Regions from separate parts of the Streptomyces sp. NPDC093568 genome, predicted to be linked through region 3. Evidence: riboswitches for the same ligand, from Rfam matches in the RefSeq annotation. Region 3 holds a riboswitch; each other region holds the start of a gene.
What was found. Region 3 has a riboswitch for cobalamin ahead of metE (5-methyltetrahydropteroyltriglutamate--homocysteine S-methyltransferase). Riboswitches for the same ligand answer to the same signal wherever they lie in the genome.

Region 1 (5,349 bases), on a different contig from region 3:
GGCTCGGAGCATGTTCTCGGCCAACTCCTGGGTGCCGTACGTCGCATATGGGGCAACCCGGACCGGCCCGCCGAGGGCCGCGGCCATGTAGTGGATCAGCGGGAGTTCGGGAACGAGGGTCGAGACCGCCGTCGCGTGGACCGCGTGCGTGTGGACGACCGCCTCGGCGTCGGTGGCCCGGTAGATCGCCAGATGCATGGGCAGCTCACTCGTCGGCACGAGCGCCCCCAGCACCTGCGCACCGTCCAGGCCGACCCCCGTCACATCGTCGGGAGTGAGCCGGTCGTACGGCACTCCCGACGGCGTGACCAGCACGGTCTCCCCGACCCGCACCGAGACGTTCCCGGACGTGCCGACGACCAGCCCCTCGGTCACCGTGCGCCGCGCGGTCGCCACGAGGGCCTCCCAGGCCTCCGCCTCCTCGGGCCGGGCACTCCTGCCCCACGACTCCCCCACTTCCTGTGAGCCCTCCCGCCCATCCCGCTCTTCCCGCGCGCCCCGCAGATCCCGCCGCTCCTCAGCCATGTCCGCGATCCTGCCAGCCGGGCCCCGCACCCGGCGTCAACTCGCAGCCGGGGCCGCGCACTTTAGGGCGGAAGACGGACGTCGGGAAGGGCGCATCACGGGGCAAATCACCCCCGCCCCACCCTTGGCCGGGGATCGATCAGGATTCAACGATCTTCCAGTACTGTCTGCCTGATTTGTCGTGCACGTCGCCATTCCGGGGGGAAATATGGCCCGTGATCACAAACCGTCCCGTCACCGCTCCCGCCTCATAGCGATATCCGTGGCGGCCCTCACTCTCAGCGGAACCGCCCTCGCCGAGATCCCGGCCGCCGCAGCGGGCAAGCCCAAGGGCCACGACGTCTCTTCCCACCAGAAGAACGTCAACTGGCAGAGCTCGAAGACCAAGGGCGCCAAGTTCGTCTACGTCAAGGCGACCGAGTCCCACACCTACCGCAACCCCTACTTCGGCCAGCAGTACAACGGCTCCCGCAATGCCGGCCTGGTCCGCGGCGCGTACCATTTCGCGGTGCCGAACAAGTCGTCCGGCAGGACCCAGGCCGCGTTCTTCGTCGGCAACGGCGGCGCCTGGCGGTCGGACGGCTGGACCCTGCCACCCGCCCTCGACATCGAGTACAACCCGTACGGCAGGCAGAAGTGCTACGGCCTGAGCAAGGCGAAGATGGTCGACTGGATCCAGTCCTTCAGCAACGAGGTGAAGCGGCTGACCGGCCGCCGCCCGGTGATCTACACGACCACGCACTGGTGGAACACCTGCACCGGCGCCAGCCGCGCCTTCGCCTCGAACCACGCTCTGTGGATAGCCCGCTACAACTCGTCGACCGCGGGCTCGATGCCGGCCGGGTGGCAGTTCTGGACCTTCTGGCAGTACGACAACAGCGGCAGCCTGCCGGGTGACCAAAATCTCTTCAACGGCTCCATGAACCAGCTGAGGAGGTTCGCCCGGGGCTACTAGCCCGGCGACGCCTGGGCCGTGCGGCGACCTGCGGATCGAAGGTTTCCGCTTCCGGCGCTCGCAGACACCGTGCGGCCCACCCCAGTTCACCTTTCGTTCATCCAGGTTACCTACGTTCGTCCGGCCAATGACCTCGAACGATTGCCTGGGTAAATGGAAAACTTCTCGCTGATCCTCGCGATTGTGGTGGTAACCGCACTCGCGTTCGATTTCACGAACGGTTTCCACGACACCGCCAACGCGATGGCCACGACCATCTCGACCGGTGCGCTCAAGCCCAAGGTCGCGGTGGCCATGTCCGCCGTACTGAACCTTGTAGGCGCCTTCCTCTCCGTGGAGGTCGCCAACACGATCTCCAAAGGTCTCGTCGACGAGACCGGCATCCGCCCCGAGGTCATATTCGCCGCGTTGGTCGGCGCGATCCTCTGGAACCTGCTGACCTGGCTCGTGGGCCTGCCCTCCAGCTCCTCGCACGCCCTGATGGGCGGCCTGATCGGCGCCACCATCGCCTCGGCCGGCGTCGGCGCCGTCCACGGCGACGTGCTCGTCACCAAGGTGCTGATCCCGGCGATCGCCGCCCCGCTGGTCGCGGGCATCGCCGCGCTGCTGGCCACGCGCCTGACGTACTCCCTCGGCAAGAAGGCCGACGGCAACGCCTCCAAGAAGGGCTACCGCGCCGGGCAGATCGCCTCCGCCGGCCTGGTCTCCCTGGCTCACGGCACCAACGACGCGCAGAAGACGATGGGCATCATCACCCTCGCCCTGGTCGCCGGCGGCACCCTCGCCCCCGACTCCGACCCGCCCCTGTGGGTCATCCTCACCGCGGGCCTGGCCATCGCGCTCGGTACCTACCTCGGCGGCTGGCGCATCATCCGCACCATGGGCAAGGGCCTGACCGACCTTCAGCCGCAGCAGGGCTTCGCCGCCCAGACCAGCGCGGCCACGGTCATCCTGGCCTCCTCGCACCTCGGCTTCTCCCTCTCCACCACGCACTCCGTCTCCGGTTCGGTGATGGGCGCCGGCCTCGGCCGCAAGGGCGGCGTCGTCCGCTGGTCGACGGCCACCCGGATGTTCGTCGCCTGGGGCCTGACCCTGCCGGCCGCCGCCCTGGTCGGCGCGCTCGCGGAGTACGTGACGGGCTTCGGCGCCTGGGGCACGGCCGTGGTCGCCGTCTTCCTGGTCGCCTCCAGCGCCGTGATCTGGAAGATCTCCCGCCGCGAGGTCATCGACCACACGAACGTCGTCGAGACGGACGAGGCGCCCGGCGTGGTCACCACCGCCATGGCCGCCGTGACCCCGCCCCCCGCGGGCACGCCCGCCGAGGACCTCACGGCCACGATCCCGGCCCCGTCCAACGAGCCGGCCTCCTCCCAGGCCACCGTCTGACCCGCCCGGTTACCAACCAGAAAGAAGAACCATGAAGATCGACTGGGCGGCCCTCGGCTCCGTCTTCGGCGTCAGCCTCGTGGTCACCGTGGCCCTGGTGGGCCTGTTCACCCTCGGCATCGCCGGCCTGTCCCGCCGCGAACGCGCGGTCGCCCAGGGCGACTCGGCCGCACTCGCGGTCACGGGCGCGTACGCCTGCTTCGCCGCGTGCACGGCCGCGGTGGCGTACGGGATCTATCTGATCGTCGCCTGACACACGGCGCGCATCACCTGAAACACCCGAGGCGCGGGACGGACGACCGTCCCGCGCCTCACCGTTGTGTGGGCCTTCGCACACTCTCCCGTCGCAGGTCAACGGCAAGTTGACGCCCCTTCCAACCCCATGGTGGACTGCCGGGGCCAAGTACGGCGGTAGGAGAGGAAGCCGGTGTGAATCCGGCGCGGTCCCGCCACTGTCACCGGGGTAGAAAGCCCCGGGAGCCAGGAACTCTCACCGCCGGTCTCGTCGAACCAGGGCGTGGACACCCTGAGTGAGGACATGACGCGATGCTCGCCTGCCGATCGACACGCAGTAACAGACCCACGTGTGACCCCACGGTCGGCTGACCCCGATGCGAGCCGATCGCGTTTTCGCGTACGGCGCCGCCGCCGGACTTCTCGGTGACCTGCTGCTCGGCGATCCCCGCCGGGGGCATCCGGTCGCCGCGTTCGGGCGGGCCGCCGGCGCCGTCGAGAAGGTGTTGTGGCGCGACGACCGCGCGTGGGGTGCGCTGCACACCGCCGTGTGCGCCGGTGGCGCCGTCGCCCTCGGGGCACTCGCCGCGCGTGCCGTACGTACCTCTCCCGCCGCCTCCGTCGCGCTGACCGGCGCCGCCTGCTGGGCCGTCGTCGGCGGAACCTCGCTCGCCCGCGAGGCCCGGAGCATCGGAGGGGCCCTCGACGCGGGGGACATCGAGGGGGCACGGGCCCGGCTGCCGCATCTGTGCGGACGGGATCCGCAGGCGCTGGACGCGGACGGGATCGCGCGGGCGGTCGTGGAGTCCGTCGCCGAGAACACCTCCGACGCGGTCGTGGGGGCCCTGGTGTGGGGTGCCGTCGGCGGGGTGCCGGGACTCCTCGGGTTCCGGGCCGTGAACACGCTGGACGCGATGGTCGGCCACAAGTCTCCCAAGTACCGCCGCTACGGCTGGGCTTCCGCCCGGCTCGACGACCTGGCCGGCTGGCCGGGGGCCCGGCTGACCGCCGTGCTCGCCGCAGTCGCCGGGGGCGATCCCCGGGGTGCCGTACGAGCCTGGCGCGCCGACGCCGCGCAGCACCCGAGCCCCAACGCCGGTCCCGTGGAGGCCTCGTTCGCGGGGGCGCTCGGGGTGCGGCTCGGGGGGACCCTGTCGTACGGCGGGCGGGTCGAGCACCGGCCCGTGCTCAACAAGTCCGGGCGGGCCGTCGAAACCGCCGACATCGAGCGGGCCGTACGGCTGTCGCAGCGCGTCGGCTGGCTCGCGCTCGGCGTCTGTGCCGCCGCGCGCCGTATCGCGAAGGGGCGTACGTCATGACGGGCGGGGGGCTTCTCGTCGCCGGCACCACCTCCGACGCCGGCAAGAGCGTCGTCACGGCCGGGATCTGCCGCTGGCTGGTCCGGCAGGGGGTGAAGGTCGCGCCGTTCAAGGCGCAGAACATGTCGCTGAACTCGTTCGTCACGCGCGAGGGCGCGGAGATCGGGCGGGCGCAGGCCATGCAGGCGCAGGCCTGCCGGGTCGAGCCGACCGCGCTCATGAATCCGGTGCTGCTCAAGCCCGGTGGCGAGCAGAGCAGTCAGGTCGTGCTGCTGGGCAAGCCGGTGGGTGAGCTGAGCGCACGCGGGTACCACGGCGGGCGGCAGCAGCGGCTGCTCGGAACCGTGCTGGACTGTCTCGCCGAGTTGCGGGGCACGTATGACGCGGTGATCTGTGAGGGGGCCGGCTCTCCGGCCGAGATCAATCTGCGCCGGACCGACATCGTCAACATGGGCATCGCCCGCAATGCCGGACTCCCCGTCCTCGTCGTCGGCGACATCGACCGCGGCGGCGTCTTCGCCTCGTTCTTCGGGACCGTCGCGCTGCTGTCCCGTCAGGACCAGGAGCTGATCGCCGGGTTCCTCGTCAACAAGTTCCGCGGCGACGTCTCGCTCCTCGAACCCGGCCTCGACATGCTGCACGACCTCACCGGGCGGCGGACGTACGGCGTCCTGCCCTTCCGGCACGGGCTCGGCATCGACGAGGAGGACGGGCTGCGGGTCTCCCTGCGGGGCACGGTACGGGAGTCGAACGTCGCCCCGCCCGTCGGCGAGGACGTGCTGCGGGTCGCCGTCTGTGCCGTCCCCCTCATGTCCAACTTCACCGACGTGGACGCGCTCGCCGCCGAACCGGGCGTCGTCGTACGGTTCGTGGACCGGCCGGAGGAGCTGGCCGACGCGGATCTCGTCATCGTCCCCGGGACCCGGGGGA
Region 2 (5,349 bases), on a different contig from region 3:
CTCGGCGATGCGGGTGGACAGGGCGCGGGCCTCCGCTGAGTCGAAGGGCAGCCGCAGCTTGAAGAAGACGTCCTGCAGGCCCATCGCGCCAAGGCCCACCGGGCGCCACTTGGCGTTCGAGCGGCCCGCCTGCTCGGTCGGGTAGAAGTTGATGTCGACGACGCGGTCGAGGAAGGTGACGGCGGTGCGGACGGTGGCGTCGAGGCGCTCCCAGTCGATGTCGCCGTCGTCCACGAAAGCACCGAGGTTGACGGACCCGAGGTTGCAGACCGCCGTCTCCCCGTCGTCGGTGACCTCCAGGATCTCCGTGCAGAGGTTGGAGGAGTGGACGACATGGCCCGGCAGCGCCGTCTGGTTGGCGGTGCGGTTGGCGGCGTCCTTGAAGGTCATCCAGCCGTTGCCGGTCTGCGCCAGGGTGCGCATCATGCGGCCGTACAGCTCACGGGCCGCGATGGTCTTGCGCGCGAGTCCCGCCGCCTCCGCCTTGCGGTAGGCCGCGTCGAACTCCTCGCCCCACAGGTCGACCAGTTCGGGCACGTCGGCGGGGGAGAACAGGCTCCACGGCTCGTCGGCGTTGACCCGGCGCATGAACTCGTCCGGGATCCAGTGCGCGAGGTTCAGGTTGTGCGTACGCCGGGCGTCCTCACCGGTGTTGTCGCGCAGTTCCAGGAACTCCTCGATGTCGGAGTGCCAGGTCTCCAGGTAGACCGCGGCGGCACCCTTGCGCCGGCCGCCCTGGTTCACGGCGGCGACGGAGGCGTCGAGCGTCTTCAGGAACGGGACGATGCCGTTGGAGTGGCCGTTGGTGCCGCGGATCAGCGAACCGCGGCTGCGGACGCGGGAGTAGGCGATGCCGATGCCGCCGGCGTGCTTCGAGAGGCGGGCGACCTGGTGGTAGCGGTCGTAGATGGAGTCCAGTTCGTCGAGTGGGGAGTCGAGGAGGTAGCAGGACGACATCTGGGGGTGCCGGGTGCCGGAGTTGAACAGCGTCGGGGAGGACGGCAGGTAGTCGAGGCGGCTCATGAGCCCGTAGAGCGCGGCGACTTCGTCGACCGCCCGCGAGGTGTCGTCCTCGGCGAGACCGGCCGCGACGCGCAGCATGAAGTGCTGGGGCGTCTCGATGACCTTGCGGGTGATGGGGTGCCGGAGCAGATAGCGGCTGTGCAGGGTGCGCAGGCCGAAGTAGCCGAAGCGGTCGTCGGCGGCCGGGTCGACCAGGGCGTCGAGGCGGGCCGCGTGGAGACGCGCGAACTCGGCGGTGCGGTCGGCGATGAGGCCCTCGCGGTGGCCGACGGCGACCGACTCGGTGAAGGACGTCACGCCCTGCGAGGCGGCCTCGGCGGCGATGGAGACGGTCAGCAGCCGGGCGGCCAGCCTGGAGTAGGCGGGGTCCTCGGAGATGAGACCGGCCGCCGCCTCGGTGGCCAGCTCGCGCAGCTCCGCCTCGTCCGCACGGGCGGACCGGCCGCGCAGCGCGGCGGCGGCGACCCGGCCGGGGTCGGCGTCGGGGAGATCGGCGGTCAGCTCGGTGAGGGTCCGCAACAAGGCGGTTCCCGGGGCGTCCTCGTCGGTCGGGACGACTGAGGCGGCTGAGGCCGGATCTGCTGGCGCGATGGTCACGTGGGGCTCTCCCTCGCTCGGCACGGGGGCCTTGCGGAGGGCAGGGGGCAGCACACGAGCGCACGCGGCGTCGCGTCCACCGGCCCATTCCACGAGGCCCGGACGTCAGTGCGCACCGGCCGGGTGGCCGGGCGCGCTGTCGGCAGGTCCTCGGACTGACTCCTGTGCGGGGCGTCTGAGAGAACAGACATGCACAAGTACACCGTTGCGGGACAGTTCCGGATTCGCACCGGATTCCCCTGCGGCGACAGCGAGGACGAGCATACATCTTGTGCTCACCCGCCACGCCACCCCCAGATGTTGTGTCGGGGTGGTTTCAGAGCGTCAACTCATAGGTGAGAAGAGTGATGTCGTCGAGGTGCGGGACGGGGTTCCAGTCCCGCTCGGGTGTGCGGACGAAGCCCAGCCGTTCGTAGATGCGGTGGGCGCCGTGCATGGTGCGCTGGGTCGACAGGACGATCCGCACACAGCCCTCCGCGGCCCGTGCCCGGTCGACGCAGGCCCGCACGAGGGCCTCGCCGGCGCCGCGGCCGCGGGCCGCCCGGTCGACGGCGAGCATCCGGATCTCCGCCTCTCCGGGACGGGCGATGTCGGCCATGGGCCCGCCGGCCGGCACGAAGGTCACCCCGCCCAGCAGCCGGCCGTCCTGGACGGCCACCAACACCTCGGCGGCGAGAGCCCGCTTGGCCACGTCCCTCAGTTCCCCGAGGTATTCGTCACTCTCGCCGAAGTCGAGGAGGCCGTCCTGGAGGTAGGCCTGGGCGGTGAGCTCACCGAGGGTGTCGTACTCGGCGGGTTCCACGGGCCGGATCACGATGTCCATAGGGCCGAGTCTGCCGGACGGGCAGGACGGCGAGCCCGGGTTTTCTCGCCGAGGGCCGCCGGGTTGCGGGGCGTTCCTGGAGTGCTTCCATGGAGATAGGCGTCGGAGCCCGCGGCCCCTCCGTTTCGAGCCCTCCAGGAAGTTTCGAGCTCTTCTCGGAAGGAGGCGCAGCATGACGTCGGTCGTCCGTCGCCCGCCGGGCAAGAAGCGGCCGCGGAACGCGCCGATGGCGACGCTCGCTCCGCGGCGGGCGGGCAGCTGGGCCAGGCAGGGAATGGTGGGGCACTGGCACAGGCTGACGATCCGTCTGGAGGCCCGCCGCGGCAGCACCCACTCCAAGAAGTGGCGCCGGTGGTTCACGTACACCAACGTCACCAGGGTCGTCTGGACGGTGGCCGCCCTCGCGTTGCTCGCCTGGATCGTGGAGGGCCTGTACATCTTGATCTCGAGCCGCACGACCGGCTTCGAGAAGTGGCGGCAGGGCAACGAGGGATTCGAAACCGTCCTGCGCTTCGTCGGCCCGGTGCTCGCCGCGTCGATCGCCGCCACGCTCTTCCTGTTCTGGTGGTACCGGTGGACCAAGCGGCGCTATCTGGCGAAGGCGCGGGACGACCCCCACGGACTGGTGCTCACCGCCGGCCCGGACACCGCGGAGATCGTGGGCCGGGAGGAGATCGTCCGGGTCATCGCCGAACGGTTGCGCGAGCGCGAGACACGCCGCCCCTATCTGCTGGTCGGCGGAGTCGGCGTGGGCAAGACCGCCGTCCTCGTACGGCTCACCGAACTGCTGGCCGAGCAGAACGCCGTACCCGTGCCGATCCGGCTGCGGGACGCGAACGGCGGCACCGACCTGAACTTCGAGCGCATGGCCAAGCAGCGTTTCACCGAAGAGGCGCCCCGGGGCATCCTCGCGCGCGGCAAGACCGATCGGGTCTGGCAGCAACTGCTCGCCGACGACAAGCCGGTCGTCATCGCCGACGGACTGGAAGAGGCACTCCTCGGCGACGGCCAGAACCGGGACAACATCATCCGGCGGGCCATCGAGCGCGCCTACGAGGAGAAGCTGCCCCTCGTCATCGCCTCCCGCCCGCACAGCCCGCTGGAGAGCACCCCGGCGGCGATCGTGGAACTCGAACCGCTCAGCGAGGAGGAGGCCCTGCGCTTCGTGCAGGCACGGGTGCCGGACACGGACGAGCGCCGCGTGGACTGGATCGTGGAGACGGCGGAGGTGACCGAGTCCCCCGTCTACCTTCAGATAGCCCGCGAGCTTCATCGCCACGGAGCGCTGGAGCACGACCGGCCGGACGCCGACCCGCAGCACATGAACACCCGCAGCCGCGACCGCGGCACGCTGCGACTGTGGCTGCTGCAGACCTGGGACGAGGCGCTGTGCGAGGGCCGGCTGCGCGAGGGCGTCGCGCTGAGCCGCCGGGAGCGCCGCGACACCCTCGAAGTGGTCTCCGCGCTGGCCTGCGTGGGGCTGCTCCAGGACAAGCTGGAGGTCGGCCTCGGGGAACTGCTGGACTCCGATGTCCACCCCGGGCCCGCTCGGCGCGCGCAGGCCCGCGCCGAGCACCTGTGGAGCAGCGGACGCGGCTTCGACCGGTACGGCAAGCGAGGGAACGTCTTCTCCGAGTGGCACAGGCAGCAGATCTGGGACGTGCTCTGCCAGCGGCTCGGCCCGCAGGAGCGCACGCGGCTGCGCGGCGGGAACATGGACCAGTGCCGGGCCGCCCTGGCCCGGATCGCGCGCAACGCGGACAAGCTCGGGCTGGTGGAGGGCTTCGAGCGGAAGGTCCGTTTCCCGCACAGCATCATCCAGGCCTATTTCGGCTACCGCCTTTTGGGCCAGCTGGGCGAGCGGGGCGCCGGTGAACTCATCGAGCACGCGCTGCAGCCGCCCGGGCCCAGCCGCGAACTGCTCATGGCCCTGGTGCTGTTGTCGCGCCGCCGGGCGGCCAGGCGCAGGGCCCGCGGGGGAGGCGTCCGGGCCGAGGCGAAGAAGGAGTTCGACGAACGCCTCCGCCACTCACGCGTATGGGGGCACACCCTGGCGCACCGGCTCTGCAAGGCCGCGGAACGCCGCACGGACGACCCCAAGGCCCTCGACCTCTACGCGGCCGCCGTGGAGATCGAGAGCGCGGAGGACTCCCCGAGGCTCCTGGGCGACATACTGGCGGAAGTCCGTCAGACCTGGATGGGTTTCAAAGGCGACCGGCGCACCCTCGACGACGCCAAACTGCGGCTGCTCAGACAGCTCGGAGCCGCACTGCGGAGCGTCTCCGACCGGATCGACACCACTCCGCTCTACGAGGAGCTCGTCGAGATCGGCATCAGGGAACCGTCCTACTCCATACGCCTGGCCGCCGCCCAGGAGTTCGGCACCGGCGGCAACCCCGCGTTCGCCGTGATCCGCAGTCGGGTCGGGCTGAACACCGACCCGGTGCAGGAGTACAACGACCGGCTCGGAGAGCTGAAGGACTGGAAGCGGCGCGAGCACGAGCGATGGGCCGAGCGCATGGCCGACGCCAGGGCCGCCCGGGTGGCCTCACGCGCCCGGTCCGAGCGCATCGCCCGGCTGCAGCAGGACCGGCGCGAGCTCAACCAGGAGTACCGGGCGAAACGCGTCGATCTGTTCCGGGAGTTCGTGATGCGTGCCTGGATGATCCCCATGCTGCTGGGCTCCGTCGACGGGGCGCACCGCGACGAGGCCCGGGAACGCCTCACCAGATGGCTGCGTCACCTCGACCCGAAGGCCACCGGCGGCACCCCCGACCTTCCGCTCGCCCTGGAGGCCGCGCTGGCCCAGGGCTTCAAGTACGCGGCCAACCGCCGCATCCGGCATCCGCAGGCCTTCCCGGACGGTCGCGCCGATCTGATCCGGCAGGCGGAGACGGTGCTGCAGC
Region 3 (5,349 bases):
CGTGGTGCGCCCCCGGGGCTGGCACCTCGACGAGGAGCACCTGGAGTACGACGGGCGTCCCGTGCCCGCCGCCCTCGTCGACTTCGGCCTGTACTTCTTCCACTGCGCGCGGCGTCAGATCGACGCCGGACGCGGGCCCTACTTCTATCTGCCGAAGCTGGAGAACCGGTACGAGGCCCGGCTCTGGAACGACGTCTTCGTCCTCGCCCAGGAGCTGCTGGACATCCCACGCGGCACGATCCGGGCCACCGTCCTCATCGAGACGATCACCGCCGCGTTCGAGATGGAGGAGATCCTGTACGAGCTGCGGGAGCACGGCTCCGGGCTCAACGCGGGCCGCTGGGACTACCTGTTCAGCCTGATCAAGACCTTCGGCCACCGCACCGACTTCCTGCTCCCCGACCGGGCGCGGGTCACGATGACGGCTCCCTTCATGCGGGCGTACACCGAACTGCTCGTGCGCACCTGCCACCGCCGCGGCGCCCACGCGATCGGCGGCATGGCCGCGCAGGTGCCGGGCCGGGACCCGGCCGCCAACGAGGCCGCGCGGGCCAAGGTCCGGCTGGACAAGGAGCGGGAGGCGGAGGACGGCTTCGACGGTTCCTGGGTGGCCCACCCGGGGCTCGTGCCCGTGTGCCGTGAGGTGTTCGACGATGTCCTCGGCGAACGGCCGCATCAGCTCGACCGTACCCGCGACGACGTGGATGTCACGGCCGCCGACCTGCTGTCGGTGCGCCGGATGGGCGGACCGCCCTCCCCGGAGGGCGTGCGCTCCAACGTCGCCGTCGCGCTGCGCTACTTCGCCGCCTGGCTGCGCGGTCAGGGCGCGGTGGCACTGGACGGCCTGATGGAGGACGCGGCCACCGCCGAGATCGCGCGGGTGCAGATCTGGCAGTGGCTGCGGCACCGGGTGGTCGAGCGGGAGACGGTGCTGCGGCTGCTCGACGACCAGGTCGCGGCGCTGGGCGCGGAGTACCCGTGGGCGCCGGTCGACGAGATCCGCGCGCTGTTCGAACGGACGGCGCTGGCGGGCGAGTTGCCGCAGTTCTTCACGCCGGACGCCTACACCCGGCACCTCGTCCGGCGGACGGCGGCCGGAGCATGAACGGAGGCATGAACGGGGGCATCAGCGGAGGCATTGCGCGCGTCGGCGTCGTCGGCGGCGGGCAGATGGGGGCGGGGATCGCGCAGGTGTGTGCGCGGGCCGGACTCGACACCGTGGTCTGCGAGGTGGACGCCCTCGCGGCCCGCGCCGCGCGCGAGCGGGTGGCGGCGTCGCTCGACCGTGCCGTACGGCGCGGCGGGCTGGCGGCGGCCGAGGCGCGGGAGGCCCTGGACCGGCTGGCGTTCACCGGCAGCCTCGACGACCTGGCCGACCGGCAGCTCGTCGTCGAGGCCGTCGTGGAGAACCCGGACGCCAAGACCGAGGTGTTCGCCGCGCTCGACAAGATCGTCGAGGATCCGGCGGCCCTACTGGCCACCAACACCTCCTCCCTGCCGGTCATGCGGCTCGGCATGGCCACGAGCCGCGCGGACCGGGTCGTGGGCCTGCACTTCTTCCAGCCCGTTCCGGTCCTGCCGCTGGTGGAGGTCGTGACCTCCCTGCACACGTCGGCGGCGACGCTCGCCGCGGTCGAGGACTTCGCGGCCGGTGCGCTCGGCAAGACCGTGATCCGCTCCCGGGACCGGGCGGGCTTCGTCGTCAACGCGCTGCTCGTCCCGTATCTGCTGTCCGCGATCCGGATGGCGGAGTCCGGCTTCGCCACGGCCGCCGACATCGACGCCGGCATGGAACTGGGCTGCGCCCACCCCATGGGCCCGCTCAGGCTCGCGGATCTGATCGGTCTGGACACCGTCGACGCGATCGCCGAGTCGCTCTACGACGAGTTCAAGGAACCCCTCTACGCCCCTCCCCCGCTGCTGCGGCGGATGGTGGAGGCGGGGCTGCTGGGCCGCAAGACCGGCCAGGGGTTCCACCGGTACGGCGGGTAGGCTGGCCGTGCAGCTGGTTCGCCCCGTCAGCCGGACGGGATGCGTCGCAAGAGGGAACCCGGTGGGAATCCGGGACTGCCCCGCAGCGGTGAGCGGGAACGACCGCCGTCATACGCACTGGGTCCGACGTACCGGGCCTGGGAAGCGACGGCCAGTAGGTGTCCTCACGACGTGAGGACGTGCCCGCGAGTCCGAAGACCTGCCATCTGCCCGTGTGCGGACCACTCCGCGCGCGGACATCCCGGTGACCTCGTGGGCGGGTCGGCGTACACAACCGAACGGACGGCCGTGCGGCCCCCGTTGTCCGGTTCGTCACCCCTTCGCGCTCGCGTCCCGTCCCCGGGATCTCAGGGATTCATCTCGCGAAGGAGATCTCCGTGACCACCGAGTCCGCAGCCGCGGCAGCACGGGCCACCGTGTACGGCTACCCCCGCCAGGGCCCCGACCGGGAGCTGAAGAAGGCGATCGAGGGCTACTGGAAGGGCCGCGTCACCGCCCACGCCCTGCGCTCCACCGCCGCCGGACTGCGCCGCGGCAACTGGCGCCGGCTCGCCGACGCCGGCATCCACGAGGTGCCGACCGGCGACTTCTCGTACTACGACCACGTCCTGGACACCACGGTCGCCGTCGGCGCGATTCCCGAGCGCCACCGCGCGGCCGTGGCGGCCGACGCCCTGGACGGTTACTTCGCCATGGCCCGCGGCACCCAGGACGTCGCGCCACTGGAGATGACCAAGTGGTTCGACACCAACTACCACTATCTGGTCCCCGAGTTGGGCCCGGACACCTGCTTCGCGGCCGACTCGACCAAGCAGGTCGCCGAGCTGAAGGAGGCCCTGACGCTGGGTCTGACCGCCCGGCCCGTCCTGGTCGGCCCGATCACCTACCTCCTGCTCGCCAAGCCCGCACCCGATGTCGCCGCGGACTTCGAGCCGCTCACCCTCCTGGACCGGCTGCTCCCGGTGTACGCGGAGATCCTCGCCGACCTGCGCGCGGCGGGCGCCGAATGGGTCCAGCTGGACGAGCCCGCCCTCGTCCAGGACCGCACCCCGGCCGAGCTGAACGCCGCCGCGCGCGCCTACCGTGCGCTCGGCGCCCGCACCGACCGGCCGAAGCTGCTGGTCGCCTCGTACTTCGACCGGCTCGGCGAGGCACTGCCGGTGCTGGCCAAGGCACCGGTCGAAGGGCTCGCGCTGGACTTCACCGGGCCCGCGGCCGGCAACCTGGAGGCGCTCGCAGCGGCCGGCGGGCTGCCCGGCAAGCGACTGGTGGCGGGGGTCGTCAACGGCCGCAACATCTGGGTCAACGATCTGACGGCGTCGCTCGCCACGCTCGGCACCCTGCTGGGCCTGGCGGACCGGGTGGACGTGGCCGCGTCCTGCTCGTTGCTCCACGTGCCCCTCGACGCGTCCGCCGAGCGGGACATCGAGCCGCAGCTCCTGCGCTGGCTGGCCTTCGCCCGGCAGAAGACCGCCGAGATCGTCACCCTCGCCAAGGGTCTGGCCAAGGGTACCGGCGCGATCACGGCCGAACTCGCCGCCAACCGCGCCGACCTCGCCTCCCGGGCCGGCTCCCCGATCACCCGCGACCCGGCCGTCCGCTCCCGCACGGCGGCGGTCACGGAGGCGGACGCCCGGCGCGCTCAGTCGTACGCCGAGCGGGCCGCCGCCCAACGCGCCCAGCTGAACCTGCCGTTGCTGCCGACCACCACGATCGGCTCCTTCCCGCAGACCGGCGAGCTGCGCACCGCGCGCGCCGACCTGCGCGCGGGCCGGATCGACGCCGCCGCCTACGAAGAGCGCGTCAAGGCGGAGATCCAGGAGGTCGTCGCCTTCCAGGAGAAGACCGGCATCGACGTCCTGGTGCACGGCGAGCCGGAGCGCGACGACATGGTGCAGTACTTCGCCGAGCGGCTCACCGGCTACCTCGCCACGCGGCACGGCTGGGTCCAGTCCTACGGCACCCGCTACGTCCGCCCGCCGATCCTGGCCGGCGACATCTCGCGGCCCGAGCCGATGACGGTGCGCTGGACGACGTACGCCCAGTCCCTCACCTCGCGCCCGGTCAAGGGCATGCTCACCGGCCCGGTCACCATGCTCGCCTGGTCCTTCGTCCGCGACGACCAGTCGCTCGGCGAGACGGCCCGCCAGGTCGCCCTCGCCCTGCGTGACGAGGTGGGTGACCTGGAGGCGGCCGGCGCCTCGGTCATCCAGGTCGACGAGCCGGCCCTCCGGGAGACGCTGCCGCTGCGCGCCGGCGACCACGCCGCGTACCTGGCGTGGGCGACGGAGGCGTTCCGGCTGAGCACCGGCGGGGTGCGGCCGGACACGCAGATCCACACGCACATGTGCTACGCCGAGTTCGGGGACATCGTCGGGGCGATCGACGACCTCGACGCCGACGTCATCAGCCTGGAGGCGGCCCGCTCCCACATGCGGGTCGCCCGCGAGCTCGCCGCGCACGGCTATCCCCGCGAGGCCGGTCCGGGTGTCTACGACATCCACTCCCCGCGCGTGCCGAGCGCCGAGGAAGCGGCGGAGCTGCTGCGCATCGGTCTCAGGGCCGTCCCCGCCGAACGGCTGTGGGTCAACCCCGACTGCGGCCTGAAGACCCGCGGCTGGCCGGAGACCCGCGCAGCGCTGGAGAACCTGGTGGCGGCGGCCCGTACGGTACGGGGTGAACCGTCCCCGTCCTGACCCGTCGGACGGGCCCCGGCGCACCCGTGCCGGGGCCCGGAGACCCAGGTCACAGGGTGGAAGAGGGCAAGGTCACAGCCGTGCCCTCTGCTGCTCCTTTGACGATCTGACCTAGCATCCGAGCATGACGGTCCTGCCTGACGACGGGCTCTCGCTGGCCGCCGAGTTCCCTGACGCAACCCATGAGCAGTGGCAACACCTGGTGGAAGGTGTGCTGCGCAAGGCGGGTAAGGACGTCTCGGGCACGGCCGCGGAAGACGCCCTGTCCACCGCCCTGGAGGACGGGTTGCGCACCCGCCCTCTGTACACCGCGCGCGACTCCGCGCCCGAAACCGGTCTGCCCGGGTTCGCCCCGTTCGTTCGGGGTGGCCGCGCCGAGGGCAACACGGCGGGCGGCTGGGATGTACGCCAGCGGCACACGGCGCTCACGGACGGTGTGGTCCTCGGTGACCTGGAGAACGGCGTCACCTCGCTCTGGCTGGTCCTCGGCGAGGGCGGCGTCCCGGTGTCCGACCTGGGCCGCGCCCTCGACGGCGTCTACCTCGACCTGGCCCCCGTCGTCCTCGACGCGGGCACCGACGTGGAGCCGGCCGCGCGTGAGCTGCTGCGGCTCTACGAGGAGCGGGGCGTCGCCAAGGAGGCGGCGCGCGGCAACCTCGGC

Region 1: it holds a riboswitch for cobalamin, as region 3 does, so the genes downstream of both, ACIRD7_RS20910 (cobalamin biosynthesis protein) here and metE (5-methyltetrahydropteroyltriglutamate--homocysteine S-methyltransferase) in region 3, are expected to answer to the same signal.
Region 2: it holds a riboswitch for cobalamin, as region 3 does, so the genes downstream of both, ACIRD7_RS17895 (ribonucleoside-diphosphate reductase subunit alpha) here and metE (5-methyltetrahydropteroyltriglutamate--homocysteine S-methyltransferase) in region 3, are expected to answer to the same signal.

The regions. Positions count from the first base shown of each region.
Region 1 is NZ_JBIWJD010000005.1:59,898-65,246, forward strand. It holds gene ACIRD7_RS20890 (class II aldolase/adducin family protein) at 1-525, opposite strand, end outside; gene ACIRD7_RS20895 (lysozyme) at 734-1,480, shown strand; gene ACIRD7_RS20900 (anion permease) at 1,634-2,866, shown strand; gene ACIRD7_RS20905 (hypothetical protein) at 2,898-3,119, shown strand; cobalamin riboswitch at 3,235-3,377, shown strand; gene ACIRD7_RS20910 (cobalamin biosynthesis protein) at 3,478-4,419, shown strand; gene ACIRD7_RS20915 (cobyric acid synthase) at 4,416-5,349, shown strand, end outside.
Region 2 is NZ_JBIWJD010000004.1:94,292-99,640, forward strand. It holds gene ACIRD7_RS17895 (ribonucleoside-diphosphate reductase subunit alpha) at 1-1,620, opposite strand, end outside; cobalamin riboswitch at 1,744-1,901, opposite strand; gene ACIRD7_RS17900 (GNAT family N-acetyltransferase) at 1,937-2,443, opposite strand; gene ACIRD7_RS17905 (ATP-binding protein) at 2,616-5,349, shown strand, end outside.
Region 3 is NZ_JBIWJD010000001.1:682,537-687,885, reverse strand. It holds gene aceB (malate synthase A) at 1-1,105, shown strand, start outside; gene ACIRD7_RS02875 (3-hydroxybutyryl-CoA dehydrogenase) at 1,126-1,992, shown strand; cobalamin riboswitch at 1,990-2,214, shown strand; gene metE (5-methyltetrahydropteroyltriglutamate--homocysteine S-methyltransferase) at 2,370-4,688, shown strand; gene ACIRD7_RS02865 (methylmalonyl-CoA mutase family protein) at 4,813-5,349, shown strand, end outside.